One region of the Pseudomonas sp. PGPR40 genome, then DNA from elsewhere that is predicted to be linked to it. Evidence: predicted binding sites of a transcription regulator. Region 1 holds the regulator's gene; each other region holds the start of a gene.
The links. The regulator FliA, encoded in region 1, starts transcription of late flagellar genes. The targets are predictions, from matches to a motif close to CTAAAGTTTNNNNNNNNNNNGCCGNTAA.
Positions count from the first base shown of each region.

Region 2: a site for FliA is predicted at 2,324-2,351, ahead of MEB48_RS29505 (methyl-accepting chemotaxis protein). Genes of this name have one in related genera too.
Region 3: a site for FliA is predicted at 5,671-5,698, ahead of flgM (flagellar biosynthesis anti-sigma factor FlgM). Genes of this name have one in related genera too.
Region 4: a site for FliA is predicted at 4,280-4,307, ahead of MEB48_RS14915 (flagellar protein MotY). Genes of this name have one in related genera too.

Region 1 is NZ_JAKLSP010000005.1:104,051-111,483, reverse strand. It holds gene flhF (flagellar biosynthesis protein FlhF) at 1-617, shown strand, start outside; gene fleN (flagellar synthesis regulator FleN) at 734-1,564, shown strand; gene fliA (RNA polymerase sigma factor FliA) at 1,561-2,301, shown strand; gene MEB48_RS06555 (chemotaxis response regulator CheY) at 2,470-2,841, shown strand; gene MEB48_RS06550 (protein phosphatase CheZ) at 2,872-3,660, shown strand; gene MEB48_RS06545 (chemotaxis protein CheA) at 3,698-5,929, shown strand; gene MEB48_RS06540 (protein-glutamate methylesterase/protein-glutamine glutaminase) at 5,979-7,115, shown strand; gene MEB48_RS06535 (flagellar motor protein) at 7,115-7,433, shown strand, end outside.
Region 2 is NZ_JAKLSP010000042.1:26,851-34,283, forward strand. It holds gene MEB48_RS26895 (PA4780 family RIO1-like protein kinase) at 1-759, opposite strand, end outside; partial or broken gene MEB48_RS29500 (cache domain-containing protein) at 1,162-2,250, shown strand; gene MEB48_RS29505 (methyl-accepting chemotaxis protein) at 2,380-3,108, shown strand; gene MEB48_RS26905 (acetyl-CoA C-acetyltransferase) at 3,315-4,592, opposite strand; gene MEB48_RS26910 (3-oxoacyl-ACP reductase) at 4,864-6,216, shown strand; gene MEB48_RS26915 (MaoC family dehydratase) at 6,219-7,073, shown strand; gene MEB48_RS26920 (response regulator) at 7,231-7,433, opposite strand, start outside.
Region 3 is NZ_JAKLSP010000051.1:1,820-9,252, forward strand. It holds gene flgD (flagellar hook assembly protein FlgD) at 1-398, opposite strand, end outside; gene flgC (flagellar basal body rod protein FlgC) at 414-857, opposite strand; gene flgB (flagellar basal body rod protein FlgB) at 861-1,268, opposite strand; partial or broken gene MEB48_RS28195 (S-type pyocin domain-containing protein) at 1,787-2,260, shown strand; gene MEB48_RS28200 (hypothetical protein) at 2,263-2,535, shown strand; gene cheR (protein-glutamate O-methyltransferase CheR) at 2,907-3,734, opposite strand; gene MEB48_RS28210 (chemotaxis protein CheV) at 3,747-4,712, opposite strand; gene flgA (flagellar basal body P-ring formation chaperone FlgA) at 4,795-5,556, shown strand; gene flgM (flagellar biosynthesis anti-sigma factor FlgM) at 5,735-6,061, shown strand; gene MEB48_RS28225 (flagella synthesis protein FlgN) at 6,111-6,578, shown strand; gene MEB48_RS28230 (flagellar brake protein) at 6,667-7,413, shown strand.
Region 4 is NZ_JAKLSP010000015.1:132,299-139,731, forward strand. It holds gene MEB48_RS14900 (response regulator transcription factor) at 23-649, opposite strand; gene MEB48_RS14905 (hypothetical protein) at 1,203-1,784, shown strand; gene MEB48_RS14910 (argininosuccinate synthase) at 1,960-3,177, opposite strand; gene MEB48_RS14915 (flagellar protein MotY) at 3,307-4,215, opposite strand; gene pyrC (dihydroorotase) at 4,374-5,420, shown strand; gene rnt (ribonuclease T) at 5,417-6,094, shown strand; gene MEB48_RS14930 (peroxiredoxin) at 6,171-6,773, opposite strand; gene MEB48_RS14935 (bacterioferritin-associated ferredoxin) at 7,090-7,308, shown strand.

The sequences.
Region 1 (7,433 bases):
CGCTGGCCAAGCTCGCGGCCCGTTATGTGCTCAAGTACGGCGCGCAGAACATTGCGCTGGTGAGCATGGACAGTTATCGCATCGGTGCTCAGGAACAGCTCAAGACCCTGGGCCGCATTCTCAACGTATCGGTCACCCACATTGACCCGGGCCAATCGCTGGTGCAGGCAATGGAGCCCTTGCTGCGCAAACGCGTGGTGCTGATCGATACCGCCGGCCTGCAGGCCAGCGATCCGGCACTGCGCATGCAACTCGAAAGCCTGGCCGGACGCGGCATCAAATCAAAAAATTATCTGGTCTTGGCAACCACCAGCCAGAAACAGGTTCTAACCGCCGCTTATCACAGTTACAAACGTTGCGGCCTTGCCGGCTGCATCCTGACTAAACTGGATGAAACGGCAAGCTTGGGCGAGGTGTTGAGCCTGGCCATCAGTCATGAGTTGCCGGTGGCGTATCTGACCGATGGCCCGCGGATCCCGGATGATTTGCATCTGCCGCGTCGTCATCAGCTGGTCAGCCGCGCCGTGAGTGTGCAAATGCAGGAAGAACCCAGCGAAGAAGCCATGGCTGACATGTTCGCTGATATTTACCACAGCCCGACCAAGCAGGTTGGCTAAGGTATTAATGAACAGTTTTTGTACCTACATCGATGGTCTGCCATGCATTGTTCAGTTGGTGAACGCGCAGCCAGTAATGTGGCCTCCGTCTATGCAAGACAAGGTAAAGAAATAACATGGGCAGCATGCATCCCGTACAGGTGATCGCGGTGACCGGCGGCAAAGGTGGCGTCGGGAAGACTAACGTGTCAGTGAACTTGTCCCTGGCTCTAGCTGAGCTCGGCCGGCGCGTCATGCTGCTGGATGCCGATCTGGGGCTGGCGAACGTCGACGTCCTGCTGGGGCTGACACCCAAACGTACCCTGGCCGACGTGATCGAAGGCCGCTGTGAACTGCGCGACGTGCTGTTGCAAGGGCCCGGCGGTATTCGCATCGTCCCGGCCGCGTCCGGTACGCAGAGCATGGTTCATCTGAGCCCGGCCCAGCATGCCGGCCTGATCCAGGCTTTCAGTGACATCGGCGACAACCTCGACGTATTGGTGATCGACACCGCTGCGGGCATTGGTGACTCGGTGGTCAGTTTCGTCCGCGCAGCGCAAGAAGTACTGCTGGTGGTGTGCGACGAGCCGACCTCGATCACCGACGCCTACGCGCTGATCAAACTGCTGAATCGTGACTACGGCATGAATCGCTTCCGTGTCCTGGCCAATATGGCGCAGAGCCCGCAGGAAGGCCGCAACCTGTTCGCCAAGTTGACCAAGGTCACCGATCGTTTCCTCGACGTCGCCTTGCAATACGTCGGTGCGGTGCCTTACGACGAAAGCGTGCGCAAGGCCGTGCAGAAGCAACGTGCCGTCTACGAAGCCTTCCCGCGTTCCAAGTGCGCCCTGGCGTTCAAGGCCATTGCACAGAAGGTCGATACCTGGCCGCTGCCGGCCAACCCGCGTGGGCACCTGGAGTTTTTCGTCGAGCGCCTCGTGCAACAGACCGCAGGACCCGTTCTATGACAGCCAGCGGTTACAACCTCTACAAGCAGTCGGCACGTGACGCGCAGTACGAGCTGATCGAGCGTTACGCGCCACTGGTCAAACGCATTGCCTACCACCTGCTGGCGCGTTTGCCGGCCAGTGTCCAGGTCGAAGACCTGATCCAGGCCGGGATGATCGGCCTGCTTGAAGTTTCCACCAAATACGACGCCAGCAAAGGCGCGAGTTTCGAGACGTACGCGGGCATTCGAATCCGCGGCGCGATGCTCGATGAAGTGCGCAAGGGGGACTGGGCACCACGCTCGGTTCACCGCAATACCCGCATGGTCAGCGACGCAATTCGCTCGATTGAAGCTAAAACCGGTCGTGACGCTAAAGATCATGAGGTTGCGGCCGAACTCCAATTGAGCCTCGACGATTATTACGGGATTTTGAACGACACCCTGGGCAGCCGGTTATTCAGTTTCGACGATCTGTTGCAGGACGGCGAACACGAAGGGCTGCACGAGGATGGCGCCAGTGCTCATCTCGAGCCGTCACGCGATCTGGAAGATGAACGCTTCCAGAAAGCGCTGGCGGACGCGATTGCCAATTTGCCGGAGCGTGAGCGACTGGTGTTGGCGCTGTACTACGACGAAGAGTTGAATCTCAAGGAAATCGGTGAGGTCCTGGGGGTCAGCGAATCGCGGGTCAGCCAGTTACACAGCCAGTGCGCGGCCCGTTTGCGGGGGCGTTTGGGGGAGTGGCGAGCGCGCTGACAGGCAGTGTGGGGACACTGCGAACGAGGTTGGTACGGCATTTTGCTGCATCAGTCACGGCCCGTTGTAATCCATGCAACTGTTGAGTGTTACGCCGAATTGATTGAACGGCGCGTTCAGGTGCTGCGCGCGTTTTAAGACTGCTTGGAGGTCGAATTGGACAAGAATATGAAAATCCTCATCGTTGATGACTTCTCGACGATGCGGCGGATCATAAAAAACCTGTTGCGTGACCTTGGGTTCACCAACACGGTCGAGGCGGACGATGGCACCACTGCCATTCCGGTTCTCAACAGCGGGAGCATCGACTTTCTGGTAACGGACTGGAACATGCCCGGCATGACCGGTATTGATCTGCTGCGCCACGTGCGTGCCGATGAAAAACTCAAACACCTGCCGGTGTTGATGGTCACGGCCGAAGCCAAGCGTGAGCAAATCATCGAAGCCGCTCAGGCGGGTGTGAACGGTTATGTGGTCAAGCCATTCACGGCTCAGGCGTTGAAAGACAAGATTGAAAAGATCTTCGAACGCATCGGTTGATGTGCAAAGCCAGTCCGTCACGGGGGAGCTATGGAGCATAACGAATCTTCACAGGGCGATTTCGAGTCGACCCTGAAAAAACACGCGGTCGAACTGGTCGAAAGCCTTGAAAAAGGTAGGTTCGGCGACGCTGTGCAACTGATCCATGAGCTCAACCAGACCCGTGACCGCGGCCTGTACCAGGAAGTGGGCAAGCTCACCCGCGAGCTGCATAGCGCGATCGTCAATTTCCAGATTGACCCGCACATGCCGCAAGCCGAGGAAGTGTCTCAGATCACGGATGCCACCGAGCGCCTGGGGTATGTGGTCAAGCTGACCGAGGCCGCGGCCAACCGCACCATGGACCTGGTGGAAAACGCCACGCCGCTGATCAACAGCCTGAGCGACGAAGCTCAGGCGCTGAGCACGGATTGGGGACGGTTCATGCGTCGCGAAGTCGGGGCTGAAGAGTTCCGCGAACTGGCCCGGCGGGTTGACGGTTTCCTGACACGCAGCAGCGAAGACAACCGCGTCGTGTCGAGCAACCTCAACGACATTCTGCTGGCCCAGGATTACCAGGACCTCACCGGTCAGGTGATCAAGCGCGTGACCCAATTAGTCACCGAAGTTGAAAGCAACCTGCTCAAGCTCGTGCTCATGGCCAGTCAGGTCGACCGCTTTGCGGGTATCGAACATGACCGTGAAGCAATGCTCGCTGAAAAAGATCCGCAAAAACATCTCTCTCAGGGTGAAGGTCCGCAGATTCATGCCGATAAAAGAGAAGACGTTGTGTCCGGTCAGGACGATGTGAACGATTTGCTATCCAGTCTTGGATTTTAGGTTTTCAGGTTTTTAGACCTTTAGGAGCACCCCCTTAATGAGCTTCGGCGCCGATGAAGAGATCCTTCAGGATTTCCTGGTTGAGGCCGGCGAGATTCTAGAGCAACTGTCCGAACAGCTGGTCGAGCTTGAAAGCCGACCGGATGATGCGGATTTGCTCAATGCAATTTTTCGCGGTTTTCACACTGTAAAAGGGGGCGCCGGCTTCCTCCAGCTCAACGAGCTGGTGGAGTGCTGTCACATCGCCGAGAACGTGTTCGACATCCTGCGCAAGGGTGAACGGCGCGTCGACTCGGAACTGATGGACGTGGTTCTTGAAGCACTGGACGCGGTGAACGGCATGTTCAGCGAAGTCCGCGAACGCAGCCCGATCACGGCTGCCACGCCTGAATTGCTTGCAGCATTGGCCCGTCTGGCCGAGCCGCAAAACGCCGATGAGGCAGCACCGGTCGCTGAGGTGGTGCAAGAGCCTGCCGCTGAAAGCGAATCAGGCGACATCACCGATAACGAATTCGAACAACTGCTGGACTCGCTGAATGCCGTCAAGGCCCAGGCCGAGGTGCCTTTGGTTGCTCCGCCTGCCGACGATGCGGCGACAAGCGACGAAATCACCGATGCCGAGTTCGAGTCGTTGCTCGATCAATTGCATGGCAAAGGCCAGTTCGCCGCCGATGCAGTCGTCGCAGCGCCCGCCGCACCGACTGCCCCGAAAACGGCAGGCGACAGCTCCGACATCACCGACGACGAGTTCGAAGCACTGCTCGATCAGCTGCACGGCAAAGGCAACTTTGCAGTCGATGCGCTGGAGTCGGCGATTGCTTCGGCCCCGGCCCCGGCTGCGCCAACCGCTAAAGCGGCCGGCAGCGATCTGATTTCCGATCACGAGTTCGAATCGCTGCTCGACGAATTGCACGGCAAAGGCAAATTCACTGAAGTGGGCACCGGTTCTGCTGTTTCTGCAGTAGCAACCCCGGTCGCCAAGGCACCTGTCGCCAAAGCGCCCGAGCCAAAAGCCCAAGCGCCCAAGCCTGTTGCCGCTGCTGCGCCGGCTGCTGCTCGTGCCCCGGCTGCGCCACCAGCGGAAAAACCGGCCAGCGAAGCCGAGACCACCGTGCGGGTCGATACCGCGCGTCTCGACGAAATCATGAACATGGTCGGTGAGTTGGTGCTGGTGCGTAACCGCTTGGTCCGTCTGGGTCTCAACAGCGGCGATGAAGCCATGTCCAAGGCCGTGTCGAACCTCGATGTGGTCACGGCCGACCTGCAAACCGCGGTCATGAAGACCCGGATGCAACCGATCAAGAAAGTCTTCGGGCGCTTCCCGCGCCTGGTTCGCGACCTGGCTCGCCAGCTCAAGAAAGAGATCAACCTGGAACTGGTCGGCGAAGAAACCGACCTCGACAAGAACCTCGTCGAGGCCCTGGCCGACCCGTTGGTCCACTTGGTGCGTAACTCGGTCGACCACGGCATCGAAGAGCCAGCTGATCGCGAAGCGATGGGCAAGCCTCGCAGCGGCAAGGTGATCCTGTCCGCGGAACAGGAAGGCGATCACATCCTGCTGTCCATCTCCGATGATGGCAAAGGTATGGACGCCGATGTTCTGCGCGGTATCGCCGTGAAGAAAGGCCTGATGGACAAGGATGCCGCGGACCGTCTCAGCGAGTCGGATTGCTTCAACCTGATCTTCGCCCCGGGCTTCTCGACCAAGACCGAGATTTCTGACGTCTCCGGGCGCGGCGTGGGCATGGACGTGGTGAAAACCAAGATCGCCCAGCTCAACGGCACCATCAATATCTACTCGACCAAGGGCAAGGGCTCGAAGATCGTCATCAAGGTCCCGTTGACCCTGGCGATCATGCCGACGCTGATGGTTATGCTCGGCAACCAGGCGTTCGCGTTCCCGCTGGTGAACGTCAACGAGATCTTCCACCTCGACCTGTCGCGCACCAACGTGGTGGACGGCCAGGAAGTGGTGATCGTGCGGGACAAGGCGCTGCCTCTGTTCTACCTCAAACGCTGGCTGGTCAGCTCCGCCGCTCATGAGGAGCAGCGCGAAGGCCATGTGGTGATCCTTTCGGTGGGCACTCAGCGGATCGGCTTCGTCGTCGATCAACTGGTGGGCCAGGAAGAAGTGGTCATCAAGCCATTGGGCAAAATGCTCCAGGGAACCCCGGGCATGTCCGGCGCCACCATTACCGGTGACGGCCGCATTGCGCTGATTCTCGATGTGCCGAGCATGCTCAAGCGTTACGCCGCACGGCGTATTTGATTCTGCGGGAGCGGGGCGACTGAGCCTCGCCTCGTCTAACGGAGTGTTTATGGCAGTCAAAGTCCTGGTGGTGGACGATTCGGGGTTTTTCCGCCGCCGCGTCTCGGAAATTCTTTCAGCGGATTCGAATATCCAGGTCGTCGGTACGGCGACCAACGGCAAAGAGGCGATCGATCAGGCCCTGGCCCTCAAGCCAGACGTGATCACCATGGACTACGAGATGCCGATGATGGACGGCATCACCGCAGTGCGGCACATCATGCAGCGCTGCCCGACCCCGGTGTTGATGTTCTCCTCGCTGACTCACGAAGGCGCGCGGGTCACCCTCGATGCGCTGGACGCCGGCGCGGTGGACTTCCTGCCGAAGAATTTCGAAGACATCTCCCGTAACCCGGAGAAGGTCAAGCAACTGCTGTGCGAGAAGATTCTGAGCATCTCGCGCAGTAACCGTCGTGTCAGCGCCTACAGCGCCCCGGCCCCGGTGGCTGCGCCAGCCCCGACGCCTGCGCCTTCGAGCGTCAGCAGCTATGGCGGCAGCGCGCCTGTTCGTCCGGCACCGGCACCGGCACCGATTCCGGCTCGCACCCATGCAGCGACTCCGTCGTCTCCGGCACCGAAACGCAAAGCCTACAAACTGGTCGCCATCGGCACCTCCACCGGTGGCCCGGTTGCCCTGCAACGGGTACTGACGCAGTTGCCGGCCAACTTCCCGGCACCGCTCGTGTTGATCCAGCACATGCCGGCCGCCTTCACCAAGGCTTTCGCCGAGCGTCTGGACAAGCTGTGCCGCATCAGCGTCAAGGAAGCCGAGGATGGCGACATCCTGCGTCCGGGCCTGGCGCTGTTGGCTCCGGGTGGCAAGCAAATGATGATCGACGGCCGTGGCGCGGTAAAAATCCTGCCGGGCGACGAGCGTCTGAACTACAAGCCGTGCGTGGACATCACCTTCGGTTCCGCGGCCAAATCCTACGGCGACAAAGTTCTGGCGGTAGTACTGACCGGCATGGGCGCCGACGGTCGTGAAGGCGCGCGTCTGCTCAAGCAGGGCGGCAGTGCGATCTGGGCCCAGGATGAAGCCAGCTGCGTGATCTACGGCATGCCAATGGCAATCGTCAAAGCCGAGCTCGCGGACGCGGTATACAGCCTGGACGATATCGGCCGGCATCTGGTCGAGGCGTGCCTCTGATGGATGTACTCAGCCTTATCGGGATCATCATGGCGTTCGTCGCCATCATTGGCGGCAACTACCTTGAAGGCGGTCACCTCGGTGCGTTGGCCAACGGCCCGGCAGCGTTGATCGTGCTCGGCGGGACCATCGGCGCCGCGCTGCTGCAATCGCCGATGAGCGCCTTCAAGCGCGCCATGCAGATTCTCGCCTGGATTCTGTTTCCACCGCGCGTGGACCTGGCCGGCGGCATCGATCGCGTCGTGAACTGGAGCCTGACCGCCCGCAAGGAAGGTTTGCTCGGTCTGGAAGGGGTGGCCGACGCCGAACCCGACAGCT
Region 2 (7,433 bases), on a different contig from region 1:
CTCTTCCGGCTCGTCGAACTCGCCGGTCAACACACTGGCCGGGTGCAAAGTGCCAGCTTCGTACAATGCCCACATTTCCTTGGCGTACTTGGTGCGTTTCAACTCCGGTGCAAAACGACCGAAGTAGGACGCCATGTTGCCCACGTCCCGCTCCAGCATGCTGAACGCGTGGTTGTTACCCGCCGCATCCACTGCTTGCGGCAAGTCGATGATGACCGGCCCGGTCGGTGTCAGCAGTACGTTGAACTCGGACAGGTCACCGTGCACCAGACCGGTACACAGCATCAGCACGATTTGCGAAATCAGATACGCGTGATATTCGCGCGCCTGGTCCGGCTCCAGCACCACATCGTTCAAACGCGGCGCGGCATCCCCGTACTCATCAGCCACCAGCTCCATCAGCAGCACGCCTTCGAGGAAGTCATACGGCTTGGGCACCCGCACACCGGCATTGGCCAGACGGAACAGCGCCGCCACCTCGGCGTTTTGCCAGGCGTCTTCGGTTTCCTTGCGGCCAAACTTGGAGCCCTTGGCCATTGCTCGAGCCTGCCGGCTGTTGCGCACCTTGCGGCCTTCCTGATACTCGGCCGCCTGACGAAAACTGCGTTTATTCGCCTCCTTGTAGACCTTGGCACAACGCAGCTCGTTGCCGCAGCGCACCACATAAACAGCTGCTTCTTTACCACTCATGAGTGGGCGCAGCACCTCGTCGACCAGACCGTCCTCGATCAGGGGTTCAATGCGTTTTGGAGTCTTCATCAGCTTTTATTGTGGGTCCTTTATTACCAAACACGCGAAAGTCATTCGTTATACGGCAATCCTCTCCTTCGCGGGAGGGGTTACCGACCTATGAACGTTCCCATGAACATCAAGAAGCACACAATGTGCCGGATTAATCAGGCATGACTCATCGACCGCTCAAGATCATAGCTGAGCCTGCATCACTTGTTGACGAAGGACTACAAGGCCATTGCGACAGAATCTGACATGTCGCTCTCTACCTTTCGCCGGATTTTTCTCAACAGACCTCAATTTCCCTGTCCATCAGCCGAAGGTATTAGAGAGCAAAGGATTTGTCCGACAATCGAAAATATTTACAGCTACCAAATACTCCGCGAGTCATCTGCACTGCGTGGGTCTACAAGAAGAACTGGAGCGCGGATGAACATCAAACAGAAATTGACCTGGGCGTTTGCAATCATTGCATGCCTGCCCGTAGTACTGGTCGCTACCCTCGTGGTGCTGAACTTACGCAGCGATGCCAAGGATAATTTTGTCGATGGCAGCGGCCGTGAGATTCGTCAGGTCAGCAATGCCATGCAGCTGTTCTTTGACGGCATCAGCCAGAACGTCGATTACCTGGCCACCCAACCGCTGATCAAGAACTCCGACGACAGCCTCAAGACCTACATCAGCGCCAACGCCGAGAGCATTCCCCAAGGCGAGTCGGACAAAAAGGTCTTCGCCCTCCTCCAGGACCTGGGCAACAGCCACCCGGCCTATGCCTATGCCATCCTCGGTACGGCGGCGGGCGGTTACGTGTCCTGGCCGGACGATGCGAAGCTGAACAATTACGATCCGCGCCAGCGCCCTTGGTACAAAGCCGCGCTGGCCAAACCCGGCAAACCATTTCGCACCGAGGCCTATTACTGGGCTCAGGATGACGCGACTTACGTCAGCACCGTGCGCACCATCGACAACAAACTGGGCACCAACGGCGGCGTGGTCAGTATCGACGTGACGCTCAAACAGCTCACCGAAATCGTCAAACAGATCAAACTCGGCGAAACCGGCTATTTGATGCTGGTGGAAAACACCGGCAAAGTGCTGGTCGATCCGAAGCAACCGGAACACAACTTCAAGGCCCTCAACAGTCTCGGCGATGGCTATGCACAACTGGCCAAGGCCGGCAAAGGGCTGGTGGAAGTCGAGCTCAATGGCGAGCGCTACATGGCCAATGTCTGGCCGTCGGAACAACTGGGCTGGACCTTTATCGGCCTGATCAAGCAGACGGACGTGATGAGCTCGGCCACTCAACTGACCTGGCTGATCGCGATCATCGCGGCGGTACTGGCAGTGTTCTTCGCTATCGTTGGCGCCAGTTTCGCCAGCCTGATCGTGCGGCCGATCCGCAGCGTAGCCAGCGGTCTGGAAGGCATCGCCCAGGGCGAAGGCGACCTGACCAAGAATCTGCACATCCGTGGCAGCGATGAAACCGCGCAATTGGCCAACTGGTTCAACCAGTTTCTGGCGGCGATTCGCAACCTGATTCAAAGCATCGGCGGTGCCGCGACCAAGATCCTCGCCACCTCACAGAGCTCGACCCAAGTGTCCAGCGACATGGCCGAAGCCGCCGGACGTCAGCGTGAAGCGGTGGACATGGTGTCCACCGCGTTCCATGAGATGGTCGCCACCGCCAACGAAGTCGCACGCTCCTGCAGCCAGGCCGCCGAATCGGCCGACAGCGGTCAGCGCCAGGCGCGCGAAGGTCAGCAGCAGATTGATGCAGCCGTCACCAGCGTTGATCGCTTGAGCCAGGAAATCGAACAATCGGCGCAGTCGATGCAACAGCTTGAACGCGATAGCAACGACATTCAGTCGATCCTCGGGACCATCCGCTCCATTGCCGAACAGACCAACCTGCTGGCGCTGAACGCCGCCATCGAAGCGGCCCGGGCCGGTGAACAGGGTCGTGGCTTTGCGGTGGTAGCGGATGAAGTTCGCGCCTTGGCCAAACGGACGGCCGACTCCACGGCGGAAATCGACGGGCTGTTGGGCAATCTTGCCAAACGCACCAGCCAGGTGACGCAGCAGATGCATGCGAGCCTGGAAGTGTCCCAGCAATCGGTGACCCGTATCGGCGAAGCGCGCAGCAGCTTCGGGCAGATTCGTGAATCGGTGGATGTGATTCGCGACATGAACACGCAGATTGCCACGGCAGCTGAAGAACAGCATCAAGTGGCGGAAGACATCAATCGCCACATCAGCCAGATTCATGGCGATGCGCAGTTGGTGGCGGAACTGGCGAACTCGGCGCGCCTGGATTCTCAGAGCCTGGCGGGGTTGTCGAATGAGCTGGATGGGTTGGTTAGACGCTTTAGAACCTGACCGGATACCCGGTGGCCGCTACGCGGCCAATCGCGGGCAAGCCCGCTCCTACAGGATTGATCGTTCCCACGCTCCGCGTGGGAATGCAGCACGGGACGCTCCGCGTCCCTGCCGAAGCGGACGCGGAGCGTCCAATGAGGCATTCCCACGCAGAGCGTGGGAACGATCAGTGCTTGAAGAGTTCGCCAGGGGTAAACCCTCAATAATCAACGCTCGATAATTGCCGTCACGCCCTGACCGCCGGCGGCGCAGATCGAGATCAACCCTCGGCCCTTGCCCGCCGCGTCCAGCAGCTTCGCCAGGTTGGCGACGATGCGCGCGCCGGTGGCGGCAAACGGATGCCCGGCGGCCAGTGAGCTGCCCTTGACGTTGAGGCGGCTGCGGTCGATGGAGCCCAGCGGCGCATTGAGGCCGAGACGGGTTTTGCAGAACTCCGGATCTTCCCAGGCCTTGAGTGTGCACAGCACTTGCGCGGCGAATGCTTCATGGATTTCGTAGTAATCGAAGTCCTGCAAGGTCAGGCCATTGCGCGCCAGTAAACGCGGCACGGCATAAGCCGGCGCCATCAGCAGCCCTTCGGCTCCGTTGACGAAATCCACCGCCGCCGCCTCGCCGTCGCGCCAATAGGCGAGGATCGGCAAGCCGCGCTCTTTCGCCCATACTTCACTGCCCAGCAGCACCACCGACGCGCCATCGGTGAGTGGCGTGGAATTGCCCGCGGTCAGGGTGCCCTTGGCGCTTTTCTCGAAGGCCGGTTTCAGTGAGGCGAGTTTTTCCAGGGTCAGATCCGGGCGCAGGTTGTTGTCCCGGGTCAGGCCCAGGAACGGCGTCATCAGATCGTTGTGCCAGCCTTCGGCGTAAGACGCGGCCAGTTTCTGATGGCTTTCCTGGGTCAGTCGATCCTGCTCGTCACGCGGGATGCTCCAGGTCTGGGCCATCAATTCACAGTGTTCGCCCATCGACCGGCCGGTGCGTGGCTCACCGATGCTTGGAAAGTCGGGCATCAAGTGGCGGGGACGCAGTTGCAGGAAGGTTTTCAGTTTGTCGGCGGTGCTTCGGGCGCGGTTGGCCTGCAAGAGGATCTTGCGCAGGCTTTCGTTGACCCCGATCGGTACGTCCGAGGCGGTGTCGACGCCACCGGCAATGCCACATTCGATTTGCCCCAAGGCGATTTTGTTCGCCACCAACAACGTCGCCTCCAGCCCCGTGCCACAGGCTTGCTGGATATCATAGGCCGGCGTCATCGGCGACAACCGCGAGCCGAGCACGCATTCGCGGGTCAGGCCGTAATCACGCAAATACTTGAGCAGCGCACCTGCCGCCACTTCGCCCATGCGCACACCGTGCAGGTTATAGCGCTCGATCAAGCCTTCCAGCGCTGCGGTGAACATCGCCTGGTTACTGGCAGTGGCGTACGGCCCGTTGGACCGGGCAAAGGGGATACGGTTACCACCCATAATCGCGACGCGGCGCAGCTGAGTCATGAAAAAGCTCCTTTTAATCAAATCTGAACACCAAACCCTGTGGGAGCGGGCTTGCTCGCGAAGGGGCCGGCCCATTCAACATCTCTGTCGACTGACACACCGCTTTCGCGAGCAAGCCCGCTCCCACAGGGGGCTGCATTTCCTGAAAGTCCTGCTAAACCCAATCTCAAACTAACCTGCAATGATCAAGCGTAGGCCGTATCTCGTGGGTCGGACGACTAATTGCAATTCCTGGTCCACACTTTTAACCCCAGCTACTGGAGCGTGATCCATGTCTGACCGTTATATCGACTTCGCCAATTCGTCCATCGGCCATCGTGTGGTCGGTGCCCTGGGTCTGCCGTCGCCGGTACGACTGGAACGCTGGCAAGCAGGCCGATTGCGGCCTATCGAGGGCGCGTTGCTGATTGGCGGTGGCCCGCTGACGGAAAAAGTCAGCGCTCTCGCCAACCGCCTGACCGACACGATTTACAGCTACGGCACCGACCCGACCCTGGCCACGGCGTGGATTCCCGGTCACGGCCAGAAACTCAAAGCCGTTGTGTTCGACGCCAGTGATCTGGTGCAGGTCGATCAATTGAAACAGCTGCGCGAGTTTTTCCAGCCGCTGATGAAAAACCTCGATCACCATGCGCACCTGGTGATTCTTGGCCGGGCGCCGGAGACTTTGAGCGACCCGTTTGCCGCCAGCACCCAGCGTGCCCTGGAAGGTTTCAGCCGTTCGCTGGCCAAGGAACTGCGCAGCGGCGGTACGTTGCAGCTGATCTATGTCGGTGAAGGTGCCGAAGATCAACTGGAAGGACCATTGCGGTTTTTCCTTTCGCCAAAAAGCGCGTTCATTTCCGGACAAGCCATACGCTTGAAGGCCTGTGGGGCGCAGGTGATGGACTGGACTCGCCCCTTGTCGGGGCGCAAGGCACTGGTGACGGGCGCGGCGCGCGGCATCGGCGCCTCGATCGCCGAAACCCTGGCCCGCGACGGCGCCGAGGTGATCCTGCTCGACGTGCCACCGGCCAAGAGCGATCTCGAAGCCTTGGCCGCACGCCTTGGCGGGCGCGGCATCACGCTGGACATCTGCGCCGAAGACGCCGCCACACAACTGATCGAACTTCTGCCCGATGGCATCGACATCGTGGTCCACAACGCGGGCATCACCCGAGACAAAACCCTGGCCAACATGACCCCGGAATTCTGGGACGCGGTGCTGGCGGTCAACCTCAACGCGCCGCAAGTGCTGACCAAGGCTTTGCTCGACAGCGGCACCTTGCGCGACGACGGCCGAGTGATCTTGCTGGCGTCCATCAGCGGCATCGCCGGCAATCGCGGGCAAACCAACTATGCCGCGAGCAAGGCCGGGTTGATCGGCCTGGCCCAGGCCTGGGCACCGCTGCTGAACGAGCGCGGCATCAGCATCAATGCGGTGGCGCCAGGGTTCATCGAAACCCAAATGACCGCGCACCTGCCCTTCGGCGTGCGCGAAGCCGGGCGACGCTTGAGTTCTTTGGGTCAGGGCGGCCTGCCACAAGACGTCGCCGAAGCCGTGGCCTGGCTGGCACAACCGGGCACCGGAGCGTTTACCGGACAAGCGTTGCGCATTTGCGGGCAAAGCGTTTTGGGAGCCTGACCATGACCACCGACTGGCACACACTCAATAGCGAACCGGGCCTGCAAACGCTGTATGTGAAGGCACTAACACGTCGCAAAATCACCGGCAGCGCCTTGCCTGACCTGGGTTATCACTGCTGGGTCAATGTCGATCCGAAACGTCTGGAGGCTTATCGCAAGGTCTGTGGTTTCCCCGACAACGGGCTGCTGCCACCGACGTATCCGCACATCCTGGCGTTCGCCTTGCAGATGCAATTGCTCACCGCCAAAGCGTTTCCATTTCCGCTGCTGGGGCTGATTCACCTGAGCAACCGCATCCGCGTCTTGCGCCCCATGGGCGGCGTGCACCGGGTGCGGGTCAGCGTGAAGGTGCAGAACCTGCAACCCCATGCCAAGGGCGCGACGTTCGATTTGGTGACGACACTCGACGATCAGTTGGGGCCGCTGTGGGAGGCTGAAAGCCAGATGCTGTGTCGCGGCGTCAAACTGCAAGGCGAGCCCGTCGAGGACGCTGTTGCATCAACGCTGCCGCTGACCGAAGTGGCCCACTGGAAAGTGCCGGCGGACATTGGCCGGCGGTACGCCAAGGTGTCCGGGGACTACAACCCGATTCACCTGAGTGCGATCAGCGCGAAACTCTTCGGTTTTCCCAAAGCCATCGCCCATGGTCTGTGGAACAAGGCCCGTACGCTGGCAGCCATGACCGAGCATTTGCCGACGGCAAACGTCGAGATTGCGGTGCAGTTCAGGAAACCGGTGCGCCTTCCCAGTGAAGTGACGCTGGTGGCCCGCGCGGCAGGGTCCAGCGGGGATTTTCAGTTGATGGGTGCGGGGGATCTGGAGCATATGGTTGGGCAGTGGCGGCCTGTTACCTGATTGTTCGGTCTGATCGTTCCCACGCTCTGCGTGGGAATGCAGCCCGGGACGCTCCGCGTCCCAAGAGCCGAACGCAGAGCGTCCGTAGAGGCGTTCCCACGCAGAGCGTGGGAACGATCAAAACCGTAGGGCGATGCCCCGGAACCTACACCGCAGGTCAGGAACCAACCAAACCCCGAGGCTGTGGAAACAAATTATTCAACGTCTCCAACAACCGCACGTGATAAATCGGCTTGCGGAACAAATCCAGCACCTGCAACCGCAACATATCGCTCACATCATCCATGTCCGCATGCCCCGACGTCACAATCACCGGCAAATGCTGACGCGACGTATGCTCACGCAACCGCTTGATCAATG
Region 3 (7,433 bases), on a different contig from region 1:
GTGGCGGCGGAAACCGAGGCTGGCACGACGACCGTACCGTTAAGGCTCTTGGAAGTGTCGACCACGGCTTTGTCGGTCTGCGCGATGACCGAACGGCCCACCAGCGAAGAAGCCTGCAAGGCTTGCGACGAGTTGTAGCTGCTGGCAAGGCCGGTGACCGTGTCGTTCAGCGTGGTGATGCCTTCCAGGCTACTGAACTGCGCCAGCTGTGCCACGAACTCGCTGTTGTCCTGAGGATCGAGCGGGTTCTGGTTTTTCAGCTGAGTCACCAGCAGTTGCAGGAATGCGTCCTTGCCCAATTCCTGGCCGCCGCTAGCGGCCGAGGTCAGGCTGCCGGTGGTCGTAGAGGTCGTGGTCGTGACCGAAGAGTTGGCCAGAACATCGCTGATAACGCTCATATGAATCGCCCCCTATCACTGACCGAGGGTCAGGACCTTCTGCATCATGGTTTTGGCGGTGTTCATCATTTCGGCGTTGGTCTGGAACGAACGGCTCGCGGAAATCATGTCGGCCATTTCTTCGACGACGTTGACGTTCGGGTAGTAGACGTAGCCCTTGGCATCGGCGGCCGGATGGTTCGGCTCGTAGCGCGCATCAAGGTTGCTCTGGTCCTCGACCACGCCCAGCACTTGCACGCCTTGACCGGCTGCGTCCTGATTCTGGAACAGCGAATCGCTGCCGCCGCTCTGGCCGCCCTGGAACATGGTGGCGAACACCGGGTGGCGGGCACGGTAGGTCTGGTCGATGCTCGACGAAACGGTCTCGGCGTTGGCGATGTTCGAGGCCACGGTGTTCAAGCGAGTGGTCTGAGCGCTCATGCCGCTACCGGCAATGTTGAAAACACTGGATAGAGACATGGGTTACTCTCCGCGCAGGGCTGACACCAGCCCTTTGAATTTACTGTTGAGCAGGGTGAAGCTGGCCTGGAAGTTGACCGCGTTTTCCGCGTAATTCGACTGTTCAAGCTGGGCGTCCACGGTGTTCTGGTCGATCGACGGTTGCATCGGCGTGCGATACATCAGCGACTCGCCGCCATTGCCCAGGCCTTCAGCTTCGATGTGACGGCTGTTGGTCATGTTCAAGGCGAACTTGCCGTTTTGGGTTTTCTCGTTCTGCTCGGCGAGCACTTTCGAGAAATCCAGATCCCGAGCCTTGTAGTTCGGGGTATCGGCGTTGGTGATGTTGTTGGCCAGGACTTCGGCACGCTGAGCGCGGAAGCCCAAGGCTTGTTCGTGGATACCGAGCGCTTTATCGAAGCTGATGCTCATGTCGGGAAACCTTCGGGTGACCTGATTTTCGTAACTGAGACATAGCAAGCTGCGTGCCAAATCAAAAAAGCCCGAAAACCGGGGCTTTGCGGGCAGGGACAAGGCGGCAATGCCAGAAAAGCGGCAACCGATTTCCGCCGCCTGCCGCTTTTCTGCCGCTTCTGGAGGTAAACACCTATCCCCTTTGTAGGAGCTGCCGCAGGCTGCGATCTTTTTGATCTTGATCTTAAAAAGCAAAATCAAAGATGGCATTGATAGGGCGAGCGGCATACTTCTGTTGAACGTGATGATGTGATGCCCCTTCAACAAATCAACATGAACCGCCTTCTATCTCTCTACCAGAGGCAGACCGGGTGTGCATATTGCTGCCGAGTCAAATTTGGGTAACAGATCATCAGTCTCTTCAGAATGCACCAAAAATTCCTGTCTGAAGTCGGATTTTTTAATGTAAGAAATTTCACTATGGATAGTAATTGGCATTGAATTTACCAATCTTTAATCATGGCACATGCAGTAACGTTGTTTTCAATAGTCCTTATGAAGGGGCTACTACGAGAGGAAAGTACAGCGGTCGATTTTTCAATCCTGCCAGAGCTGGAGGCCCAATCCTGGATCTGGATTGGACCAATGCTACCGTGACTCAAGCGGGTATTGACCTTGTCAAATTGCATACGAGCCGCTTCGACCCTTCGGATGCCAATGCCACCATGGTTGACCGATTGGAAAAAATCTTCCAAGGTAAATTAATAGTCACGGCTATCGACAAACGATTTTATACTCATGAGCTCAGAGAGCTTGAACGTTTCAGAGCATTGGGTGTAGCAGACGGCGTAAAGCCAAATGATGACGGTGTCATTTGGAACAATACTCATGCCGCGACACTGGAAGACTACAAACTAAAAGATAATTCCGAGTTGCTCTACACGCCTGAAGCTTTAGAGGCAGATAGGAAGCAAGCGGATAGAGAGTACGAACAACTGGGAGGAATGTAATAATGAGCGTCATAGAAAAAGCTGTTCTTAACGAGAGCCCTGAGGAGGTAATCCTATTTCTTACCAAGAATGAATTAGGCATCTCTTTTCCTCGGCTCGATGGTCTTTATAACCGGGCTAATTGGGTGCACGTGGGGGATAATATGGGGCTATTGAAAATCGTCAGAAAAATGTGTGACGCGGGCTTTATAAAATCTAATGGTACCGGAATTGTCAGGGGTATCAACTGGAGAGAGCCGGCGTTCATGTTAGAGGGGAAATATACTTTTGATTGATATTGCTAAGCGCATATCACCTTCGGGGTGCGATAAGCAATATCTATTGTTCCGAGGACGTCCGAATCCCTGATGCTGGTGATTGGATTCTGTCTAGTCTAGAGGTAGGTTTACGATTGCTTCAGGGTTAGACAATTAACTCTGACGGGCTTGAATTACAGCGCTGGGCGCGACCAGAGGGCGTTGCCCCGAGTTTGGAGTGGGAGCAAAGTTGTGGGTCAGTTCCAGGGCCCGAGCGAGACGCATAAAAAAATCCGATGCCAGTGCAGGCATCGGATTTTTATTTCTTGCGGCCAAAGGTCAAGCGAAAGGGCTTAACTGATCGGCATTAGCCCCAGAGGGCTCCCGTTTTTATGCCGGTCGCCTTTGCATCATTTCGCCTTGTAAATAATCCCCGGGCTGCACTGGACCATCTGGTAATGATCCGGCAAACCGTTCAGCGCTTCGGACGCGCCAAGGAACAGATAGCCGCCAGGCTTCAGCGTGCTGTGAATGCGCAACAGGATGTCTTTCTTCACCTCGGCGGAGAAATAGATCAGCACGTTGCGGCAGAACACGATGTCGAACTTGCCCAGGCTCGCGTAGCTGTCCAGCAGGTTGAACGAGCGAAATTCCACCCGACTCTTGATCGGTGCCTTGATGGCCCAGCGTCCCGGCCCTTTCGGGTCGAAGTAGCGCTGAAGACGCTCGGGCGACAGACCGCGGCCGATGGCCAGGCTGTCGTACTCGCCGGTCTTGCAGTTGGTCAGCATGGTACCGGACAGATCCGTGGCAACGATCTGCACGCCCATCTTCAACTGACCCAGGTTGACCCGCTCGAACTCATCGATGGACATCGACAGCGAATACGGCTCCTGGCCCGACGAACACGCTGCCGACCAGATCCGCAGGCGCTGGCCGGGGCTGGCCTTGATCGCTTCAGGTAATACCTTGTTCTTCAAAACCTCAAACGGATAGGTGTCACGAAACCACAGGGTTTCGTTGGTGGTCATGGCATCCACCACCATCTCGCGCAAACCGCTGCGCGGCTGGGTCTGAATGCGCTGGACCAGCTCACCCAGCGATTTGATGCCCTGCTGTTCCATCAGTTTGTTGAGACGGCTCGAGACCAGGTATTGCTTGTTTTCACCGAGCAAAATGCCACAGGCTTTTTCCAGGAAGACCCGGAACTGTTCGAAATCCAAATTACCCGTAGACAATGATGCAGCCTCTTAAATCGTGTTAACCGCCATGGGCAAAGCGCCCTGGCTGATATCTGCTGCTTTGATCCGGTCGACTACCCGGGATGCCAGGTCATCAGGACGGAACTTGGCCAGGAAGTCATCGGCACCGACTTTCTTGACCATCGCCTGATTGAACACGCCCGACAACGAAGTGTGCAGGATGATATGAAGCTTTTGCATGCGCGGGTCGGCGCGGATCTCGGCTGTCAGGGTGTACCCGTCCATCTCCGGCATCTCGATGTCGGAGATCATCATCAGGAACTCGTCTTCGGGCTTCTTGCCCTCATCGACCAGCCTGCGCAGGTAATCCAGCGCTTGCCGGCCGTCGTTCAACGCCACCACTTCGACGCCGATCGTTTGCAAGCAACGGGTCACCTGCTTGCGCGCTACCGATGAGTCATCGACCGTCAGCACGCGCAAGGACAACGCCTTGTGCTGAGTCTCGACATCCACCACGCCCACCGAAATGGCTTCCGGTGTCGGCGCCACTTCCGCCAGCACCTTCTCGACGTCGATGATTTCGACCAACTGATTGTCGACCCGAGTCACCGCCGTCAGGTAGTGATCGCGCCCCGTGCCCTTGGGTGGCGGATGAATCTCCTCCCAGTTCATGTTGACGATGCGCTCCACCGACCGAACCAGGAAACCCTGGGTCTTGGTGTTGTACTCCGTGATGATCACGAAGGGATTGCTCTGATCTTTCAACGCACCGGAACCGGTCGCCATCGCCAGATCCAGAATCGGAATGGTCGCCCCCCGAATATTCGCCACACCGCACACGACAGGACTGGACTTGGGCATCAGGGTCAGCTTGGGGCATTGCAGCACCTCGCGAACCTTGAACACGTTGATCCCATACAGCTGCTGGCCGTCGAGACGGAACAACAACAGCTCAAGGCGATTCTGCCCTACCAGTTGCGTGCGCTGGTTCACCGAATCCATTACACCAGCCATGCCCAGACTCCTACTACCAACGCTAAGTGTGTTGCGACGCACATTCATCACTAAACGGCACGGCGCTTGCTTTTTAACTCTTATGAACACAGAACCGACATTTTTCCGACGCCTTGCATCAACCTCCCGCAGATTGCTCTGTGCGATGTCGGCCGTTTGCCTGTTCAACGCTGGCAGCCCTGCCCTGGCTGACGCGCTTACCTTGCCTGACATGCTTATCGGCGTCACTCAGGGCTTTCTTGAATTCACCGTAGAAGACTATTTGGCCACGAGCCAAATCCAAGGACGCTACGAGATCGAGGTCAATCAGCTTGATCCGCGCCTGCGCATGCCTATGTGCGACAAGGAGTTGACAGCCACCCTCGAGAGCCCGGCGAGGCCTCTGGGCCGGGTCACGGTCAAGGTTCGCTGCGACAGCGCCTCCCCCTGGACAGTCTTCGTACCCGCTCAAGTACGGCTGTTTCGCGACATCGTGACCACCACCCGCCCCCTCAAACGCACCGGGATAATCGAGCCTCAGGACGTGACCCTGCGCGAGCGCGATATCAGTCTGATAAATCAGGGTTTTCTGACCTCCGTTGAGCAGGCGATCGGACAAAAACTTACCCGACCAATGGTCGCTGATCAGATCATTACCCTGGTGCACCTCGAACAGGCGGAAGTGATTCGCAAGGGCGATCAGGTGGTGATTACCGCCCGCAGTGGCACGCTCAGCGTGCGCATGCCGGGTGAAGCGCTGTCCAACGGCGGCATGAGCGAACAGATTCGTGTGAAAAACCTTAACTCCCAGCGGGTCATCAAGGCGCAAGTCACCGCGCCCGGCCAGGTGGAAGTTTCTATGTGAGCGGCCATGCAGGGCACTTGGCCCCCGAAGAGATGGCGCGCCACTCGGCTGTTGCCTAAACTGTGCCGCATGCAGGACGCGCGCTGGCGCATGCACGCTCATTGATAAATGGGCCTAAAGTTTTCCGGCAGAGAGCCGAAAACATGGCAAGCGTCCAAATACCCAGAGGTTTTTTGTCATGGTCATCGATTTCAGTCGTTTAAACAGCTCCTCGTCACTTACGGGCAGTACACGTACCAGCGCCGCGAAGGAAACCGCCGAAACCGGCCAATCCGCGCCGCTGAATACCCCGGCCGAACAGGCCGGTACCACCAAAAGCGGGGAATCGGTACACCTCAGCGATGAGGCTCAACAGTTGCAGAAGGTCACTGACAAGCTGCGCGATCAGCCTGCCGTCGACAACGCCCGCGTGGCCGAGTTGAAAGCAGCGATTGCCGATGGCAGCTATAAAGTCGACAGCAACCGTGTAGCCAGCAAACTGCTCAACTTCGAAGCCCAGCGCTAGGCCACCCGCCCGCGCCAGGCTTTTGGACGCTTAAAACCCAAGGCCAGCCATGCACGACACTCATTTACTGCAACTGATCATCGACGACTTTGCCCCGGCGCAACACCTGCTGGAGCTGCTGCAAACCGAGTCCCTCGCGCTGCACGGTCGCGACATGCCACTGCTCGAAGACATTCTGGCGCAGAAACAGGCATTGATCATTTTGCTCGAACAGCATGGCCGCAAGCGCAGTGAAGTCCTCGCCAGCCTCAGCCTGCCGACCAATCGCCAGGGCCTGGAGCAACTTGCCAGCCATTCGAGCATTGGCGATCAGTTGCTGGCACAGAGCGACGTACTGACCGACCTCCTGGCCCGATGCCAGACCACCAATGCCAACAATGGCCAGTCGATTCTGGTGCAGCAGGCCGCCACGGCCAACCAGCTGAAAATCCTCACCGGCGGCGAGCCGCCAGCGCTCTACGATGCCCGCGGTTCAACCTCCAGGCTCGCAAAACCACGCCCGCTCAGCCAGGCTTGAGCCTTTCAATGAGCGCGCTCTATCAAGACGCGAAACATGCTGGCAGAATGCTGGCAAGTAGTCATATTTGTCTGGAGATTGATACCCCGTGTTCAATGCCTTAAGCGCGGAAGATGCTCCGCAGCCACCCAAGGTGCTCACCACGCCCCTGGAAATCTCCAGCAATCTGCGTCAGCTGCAAGACAGCCATGACCCGCTGATCATCACGTTCCATGAGCGCAGCCAGCGCTTCCAGAGTTATCTGGTGGACGTCGACCGTGACAGCAACATGATTTCCCTGGATGAAATGATCCCGCGCGATGGCGAACGCTTTCTGCTGGCCGGCGAACCGTTCAAGGTCGAAGGCTTCCACGAAGGCGTACGCATTGCCTGGGAAAGCAATGGCCCGCTGACCATCGACGAATCCGGCGATGGCCGCTGCTACCGCGGCGCTTTGCCCGATGAAGTGGTTTATCACCAGCGCCGCAATGCTTTCCGCGCCGCGTTAAAGCTGGCGCAACTGGTGAATGTCGAACTGGGCGGTGACAAACTCAAGTCGCCCATCAACGGCAAACTGCTGGACATCTCCGCCACCGGCTGCAAGTTACGCTTCGAAGGTGACATTACCGCCAGCCTGCAACTGGGCCAGGTCTACGACCGCTTCGTCGCCGCCCTGCCCTTCGGCAGCATGACGGCACCGGTCGAATTGCGTTACCTGCACTTCGAAGAGAAGATCAACACCACCTTCGCCGGCGTGCGTTTTCACAACATGAGCGGCTTGGTGCAACGACAGGTCGAGCGGTTCGTCTATCAGCTTCAGCGCGAAGCGCGGCGCTTCGATAAAGACGACTTCTGATACGCCACTCTCATAAAAAA
Region 4 (7,433 bases), on a different contig from region 1:
GCCTCGGCAAACGCTGGCAGCATCAGACCAGGCCATTACGTTGGGCCAATTCGATCAGGTCGACCAGTGAGCGAGCATTGAGCTTTAATAGAAGACGAGTCTTGTAAGTACTAACGGTTTTATTGCTGAGGAACATTCCATCGGCGATCTCCTTGTTTGTCTTTCCTCGGGCCAACTGTTGCAGGACCATCATCTCTCGCCCGGACAAACGATCCACCATATCAGCTTCACTGGCGTTCCCAAGACTGGAACGCACGGTATGCAGAGCCTGATTTGGAAAGTAGCTGTAACCTGACAGTACGGCTTTTATTGCACTGAGCAACTCGGTGAGATCCTGTTGTTTGCAGACATATCCGGCGGCACCCGATTGCATGCAGCGCATGGAAAAGTGTCCTGGCGCCTGGGAAGTCAATATCAGTACTTTTAGAGGCATCGTCGTTGATGTCAGGCGCGCGATGACTTCCAACCCATCCAGTTTCGGTATTCCAATATCCAGAATAACAATATCCGGCATCAGGTCACGGGCAAGTTGTAATGCGTCCACACCATTATCTGTTTCTGCAATGACTTCGTAGCCATGACGTTCCATTAGCATACGTACCGCAAGACGAATGACGGGGTGATCATCCACGATCAGCACTTTATTCATGGGCAAGTCCAATTTTCGCTGTTCGAATTTTTAGAGCCCGCACCATAGCCTAGTCGTTTCACCCATGGCATGCCGTCACCCCCGGCCACTCGCAGCGAGAGACATAGCCTACAAACAACACGGATTATTCCTACAAAAAATCATTGCCAAACCAAGAGCCAGAGATGTTACTGGTCCAACACTGTTCAGCGCTCCGACATTTTTTTGTATCGCCTTACAACAAAAAAACACAAATCCAAGGTTTGACGCCAACAATCCAACATACATCGACTATTGAGCTACTCTTAAAAGTAACGGGCATTTACCAGCACTCTCCGCAACCTGACTCAACAACCAAAAAAGTTCACACATCGTAACACTTCACCAACAATACACTTCTTATTAATCTAAAATAAACAAACCGCCATACCCGACCCGACAACAACACAGCTACTATAGCAACCATCACTACCAGAGCAAAAAAGCAGTTAAATACAATAGAAAAAACTTACACATCAGTTATTACCCTCCCGCAAACCAATCGAGAAAGTACAATACTTCATGAGCAGAAAACATGATAAAACTCAGAAAAAGAATTACCAACCCCATGACAATCATCGCCATTTTTGCAGCCTTATCTGAAACTTCGGCTGCTGTATCCCTCCCCTTTCTCGATGATGAGGAAAGAGAGCTTTATGTTTGGTTCCTGATCAGCTTCCCCTTTTATTTACTTTTCCTATTCTTCATCACACTCAACTTCAACTATCGGTCGCTTTACGCGCCCTCCGATTTCGAGAAGGGAAAACACTTCATAAAAGTCATGGACAACGCTGATCACTCGGGAAACAGTCCACCCAAGGTAACGCCTGAAAGCTCAGCCCCACACCATGTGCACCTGCCTGCTTCCCTAAAGGATCTGCACATCGTTGATGCACGGTGGGTACGCAAAAAAATGGCGCTCAGCGCCCTGATGGAGAGTATTCAGCACCCTCCGGATAACCCTGCACAGGTGATCGTATTTCTCACGTGTGCCGACTCGGATAAATTACTGAAGGACAACACACTCAAACATTGGAAACAAATAAAGAAACAGAACAGCGCAACATTCTGTATTTCTTACAACTTGAGTTCACAGGGCGTGACGATTATGGGCTAGGTATTGAACTGTCGCACATCAGAAGACAGCCCTTGAAGCAAGCTCAAGGACAGGAAGCAGAAGGAACGGTTAGCAGAAACAAGAAAAAAGCGAAACGCAATATGCAGCAGCCCCCCTTTCAGATGTGTGGCCTTGTCATCAACAAGGCCACACATCCATTACCGACTCAAAGGTCTCAGAAAAGCTTCCGGCCTTTGTTCGCCGCGATACGCATGCGCAAGGCGTTGAGCTTGATGAAGCCCGCCGCATCGGCCTGGTTGTAGGCGCCGCCATCTTCTTCGAAGGTCGCGATGTTGGCGTCGAACAACGACTCGTCAGACTTGCGACCAGTGACGATCACATTGCCCTTGTACAGCTTCAGGCGCACTACGCCGTTCACATGAGCCTGGGAAGCGTCGATCATCTGTTGCAGCATCAGACGCTCTGGGCTCCACCAGTAACCGGTGTAGATCAGGCTGGCGTATTTAGGCATCAGCTCGTCTTTGAGGTGAGCCACTTCGCGGTCCAGGGTGATCGATTCGATCGCACGGTGAGCACGCAGCATGATGGTGCCGCCTGGAGTTTCGTAGCAGCCGCGGGACTTCATGCCGACGTAGCGGTTTTCGACGATGTCGAGACGGCCGATACCGTGTTCGCCACCGATACGGTTCAAGGTCGCCAGCACGGTGGCCGGGGTCATTTCGACGCCGTCCAGTGCGACGATATCGCCGTTGCGGTAGGTCAGCTCCAGGTACTGCGGTTTATCAGGAGCGTTCTCCGGGGAGACGGTCCATTTCCACATGTCTTCTTCGTGCTCGGTCCAGGTGTCTTCCAGCACGCCGCCTTCATAGGAGATGTGCAGCAAATTGGCGTCCATCGAGTACGGGGATTTTTTCTTGCCGTGACGCTCGATCGGAATCGCATGCTTCTCGGCATAATCCATCAGCTTCTCGCGGGACAGCAGATCCCATTCGCGCCACGGAGCGATCACTTTCACGCCTGGCTTCAAGGCGTAGGCGCCCAGTTCGAAACGAACCTGGTCATTGCCCTTGCCGGTCGCGCCGTGGGAAATGGCATCAGCGCCGGTTTCGTTGGCGATTTCGATCAAGCGCTTGGCGATCAACGGACGAGCAATGGAAGTACCCAGCAGGTACTCGCCTTCATAAACGGTGTTGGCGCGGAACATCGGGAACACGAAATCGCGCACGAATTCTTCACGCAGATCGTCGATGTAGATTTCTTTTACGCCCATGGCCTGTGCCTTGGCGCGGGCCGGTTCGACCTCTTCGCCCTGACCCAGGTCAGCGGTGAAGGTCACTACTTCACAGTTATAAGTATCCTGCAGCCACTTGAGGATCACCGAAGTGTCCAGGCCGCCGGAATACGCCAGAACGACCTTGTTTACGTCCGCCATGCCATCACTCCACGGGGTTCTACGGAAAGCCGTCAAGTCTACCGCTCATGCAGAATAATTTACAGAGGCGCGACAGCTTATGACGACGAAGCGACAGATTATGTCGAGCGAGCGACGATTTCAGCCGGTTCAGGACGCCTTCGCGCTGCCCGCGGAAGCGGTGGCTTGAGACGGCGGTTGCTCAGTTGGCGCCACCCGTTCAAGGCGTACGGCGACTCGACGGTTCTTCGCCCGATTGGCGGCATTGTTGTTCGGTGCCACAGGATAGCGCTCACCATGGAAACGCAGGGTGATCTGCGATTCCTGGATACCGTTGGCCTTGAAGAAATCCATCACGGCCAGCGCCCTGCGTCGTGACAGTTCACGGTTGGTCAGGCGGTTGCCGCTGTTGTCGGAATGGCCGTCGAGCTCAATGTGGTTGACCGTCGGATCGGCTTTCATGAACTCCAGCATCACTTGCAAATGGACCTTGGCTTGAGTGTCGAGATCAATGCCCTCCCCCGGAAAGCCTATTTCGGATTGCTTCACTTGCTCGAAATTCTGCGGCAGCAACTTGGCCACGCACCCCTGGTAGTCACTGTAGGCCTGGCTGAATTTGACTGGCAGCAGACGGATTTCAGATACCCGACCGTCGCCCGATGAGTGTCGAACGACCGGGCTGCGACCGTCCATCAAACCGTTGATCAGGCGCCCGGCCTGAACTTGCGAGCTGTTGAACAGCACGTTGCCGCTGCCGATTCGCACCGTGCCCAGGTTGATGTCGCCACGTCCCGGCTGCCATGGCGCAGCGGCTGCCAGCAAGGTCGCGGAACCGCCACCGATCATTGCGTTGTAGGCCTTCAGACGAAATGTCGCCTGCTCCCCTGCACGACGCACAAACTCACCCGAGCCGAAATCAGTGATCGGTTGAGTCAGGCGGCATTCGAACTTGTCACCTTCAACCGTCCACTCGATGCTCTCCAGGCGAGTCTGGAAAGTGAGCGCCATCGCAGGAAGGCTGGCAAACACACTGAGCAAGGCTAAATAACGCTGGCGCACGGGAGGCTCCACTGGCTTCTGCAACAAAAAGACCGACACACATATTTACGGCATACCTGTTTGGGTATCGGAAGCTTGCCGTAAAACTTGATAGCGAGTGCCTGGAAGTGTCTTTTCCGGTAGCATTCCCCTGAGTTTGACCCGCCTGGAATCCCCTCATGTCCGACCGCCTGACCCTGCTGCGTCCCGACGACTGGCATATTCATCTTCGCGATGGTGCTGTGTTGACCAATACCGTCGCGGATGTCGCGCGCACCTTTGGTCGCGCCATCATCATGCCCAACCTGGTACCGCCGGTACGCAACGCTGCTGAAGCCAATGGCTATCGCCAGCGGATTCTCGCCGCACGCCCGGCCGGCAGCCGTTTCGAACCACTGATGGTTCTGTACCTGACCGACCGCACTCAACCCGAAGAAATTCGTGAAGCCAAGGCCAGCGGCTTCGTTCACGCCGCCAAGCTGTACCCGGCCGGCGCGACCACCAACTCGGACTCTGGCGTTACCAGCATCGACAAGATTTTCCCTGCACTGGAGGCCATGGCCGACGTCGGGATGCCCTTGTTGGTTCACGGTGAAGTCACCCGTGGCGATGTCGACGTTTTCGATCGCGAAAAAATCTTCATCGATGAGCACTTGCGTCGTGTGGTCGAGCGTTTCCCGACCCTCAAAGTGGTGTTCGAACACATCACCACCGCCGACGCGGTGCAGTTCGTCAACGAGGCTTCGGCCAACGTCGGCGCAACCATCACCGCGCATCACCTGCTGTACAACCGCAACCACATGCTGGTGGGCGGGATTCGGCCGCACTTCTATTGCCTGCCGATCCTCAAGCGCAATACCCACCAGGAAGCCCTGCTCGACGCCGCCACCAGTGGCAGCGAGAAGTTCTTCCTCGGCACCGACTCGGCGCCCCATGCCCAGCACGCCAAAGAAGCGGCTTGCGGCTGTGCCGGTTGCTACACCGCTTATGCCGCGATCGAGATGTATGCCGAAGCCTTCGAACAGCGCAACGCGCTGGACAAGCTCGAAGCTTTCGCCAGCCTCAATGGCCCGCGTTTCTACGGCCTGCCGGCGAACACCGATCGCATCACCCTGGTCCGCGATGAGTGGACCGCCCCAACCAGCCTGCCGTTTGGCGAGCTGACCGTAATCCCGCTGCGCGCCGGTGAAAAACTGCGCTGGCGCCTGCTGGAGGAACACGCGTGAGTGAAGACCATTTCGACGATGAACAGGACGGTAATGGCGGCGGAGGCGGTTCCCGCCATCCAATGGCAGCCAGGTTCCGTGGTTACCTGCCGGTCGTTGTCGACGTAGAAACCGGTGGCTTCAACTCGGCCACCGATGCCCTGCTGGAAATCGCCGCCACCGTGATCGGCATGGATGAAAAAGGCTTTGTGTACCCTGAGCACACCTATTTCTTCCGGGTCGAACCGTTCGAAGGCGCGAACATCGAAGCGGCAGCCCTGGAATTCACCGGAATCAAGCTCGATCACCCACTGCGCATGGCCGTGAGTGAAGAAGCGGCCCTGACCGATATCTTTCGCGGTGTGCGCAAGGCTCTGAAGGCCAACGGCTGCAAACGGGCGATTCTGGTCGGGCACAACAGCAGCTTCGACCTGGGCTTCCTCAACGCTGCTGTCGCGCGCCTGGACATGAAACGTAACCCGTTTCATCCGTTCTCCAGCTTCGACACGGCGACCCTCGCCGGTCTGGCCTACGGTCAAACCGTATTGGCCAAGGCCTGCCAGGCAGCGGATATCGACTTCGACGGTCGCGAGGCCCACTCGGCCCGCTACGACACCGAGAAGACGGCAGACCTGTTCTGCGGCATCGTCAATCGCTGGAAACAAATGGGCGGCTGGGAAGATTACAACGACTGATCCGTCATTGATCGGTTTATCCCGCCCATAAAAAAACCGGCCTCATCAGCCGGTTTTTTTATGCCTCGAACAGGCCTTACAGCGCAGCAGCGTTCTCGGTCAGGTAAGCCGCAACACCTTCGGTGGAAGCGGTCATGCCTTTGTCGCCTTTTTTCCAGTTGGCAGGGCAAACTTCGCCGTGCTCTTCGTGGAATTGCAGAGCGTCGACCAGACGGATCAGCTCTTCGATGTTACGGCCCAGCGGCAGGTCATTGATGATCTGCGAGCGGACAACGCCTTTGTCATCGATCAGGAATGCGCCACGGAAAGCCACGCCGCCTTCGGACTCAACGTCGTAGGCCTTGGCGATTTCGTGCTTCAGGTCGGCCGCCATGGTGTAGCGAACTTCGCCGATACCACCGTTGTTGACCGGGGTGTTGCGCCAGGCGTTGTGGGTGAAGTGCGAGTCGATCGAAACAGCTACCACTTCCACGTTGCGTGCCTTGAAGTCAGACATGCGGTTGTCCAGAGCGATCAGCTCGGACGGGCAAACGAAGGTGAAGTCCAGTGGGTAGAAGAACACCAGGCCGTATTTGCCTTTGATGGCCGAGGACAGGGTGAAGCTGTCTACGATTTCGCCATTGCCGAGTACGGCCGGTACGGTGAAGTCAGGGGCTTGTTTGCCTACGAGTACGCTCATTGGATATCTCCTGGTGTAAAAACGGTGAAGTGCAGGGTTCGTATCAGCCTGCCACCTTCGGGCGACAGCCCTGTGACACGAACCCCCTTCGCAAAGGCCGACCATCATACACCGCGTTTTTAGCCTGTCCTTAACGGTTTTTTGCTGGCTGGTAAAAAGGTCACTGCTATATTTTCCTTAGGGAAGGCATGAAAAGAGGCCGTTCGTCAGTCACAGCCCCTTATGACGAAAAGCTTTCAGAAACCACTTTGACAATCATTCTCGTTAACATTAAGATCCATCGCAATTGAGTCACAACCAGCGACGGTTTTTACTTATGTATGTCTGCCTCTGCACTGGCGTCACCGACGGTCAAATCCGCGATGCAATCTATGAAGGTTGCTGCAGCTATAAAGAAGTCCGTCAGGCCACCGGCGTTGCCAGCCAATGCGGTAAATGCGCCTGCCTGGCCAAGGAAGTGGTGCGCGAAACCCTGGGCAAACTGCAATCGGCTCAAGCGGCGATCCCCTATCCCGCAGAATTTACCGCCGCATAACTATCGTATTTCAAAGAACCGGACTTGATGTCCGGTTTTTTATGCCTGAAAATCAATTGCTTAGGCACTAGACGCGGAACACAAACATTCTTATTCCGATTAATTTTCATATAAGTTTCAATAAC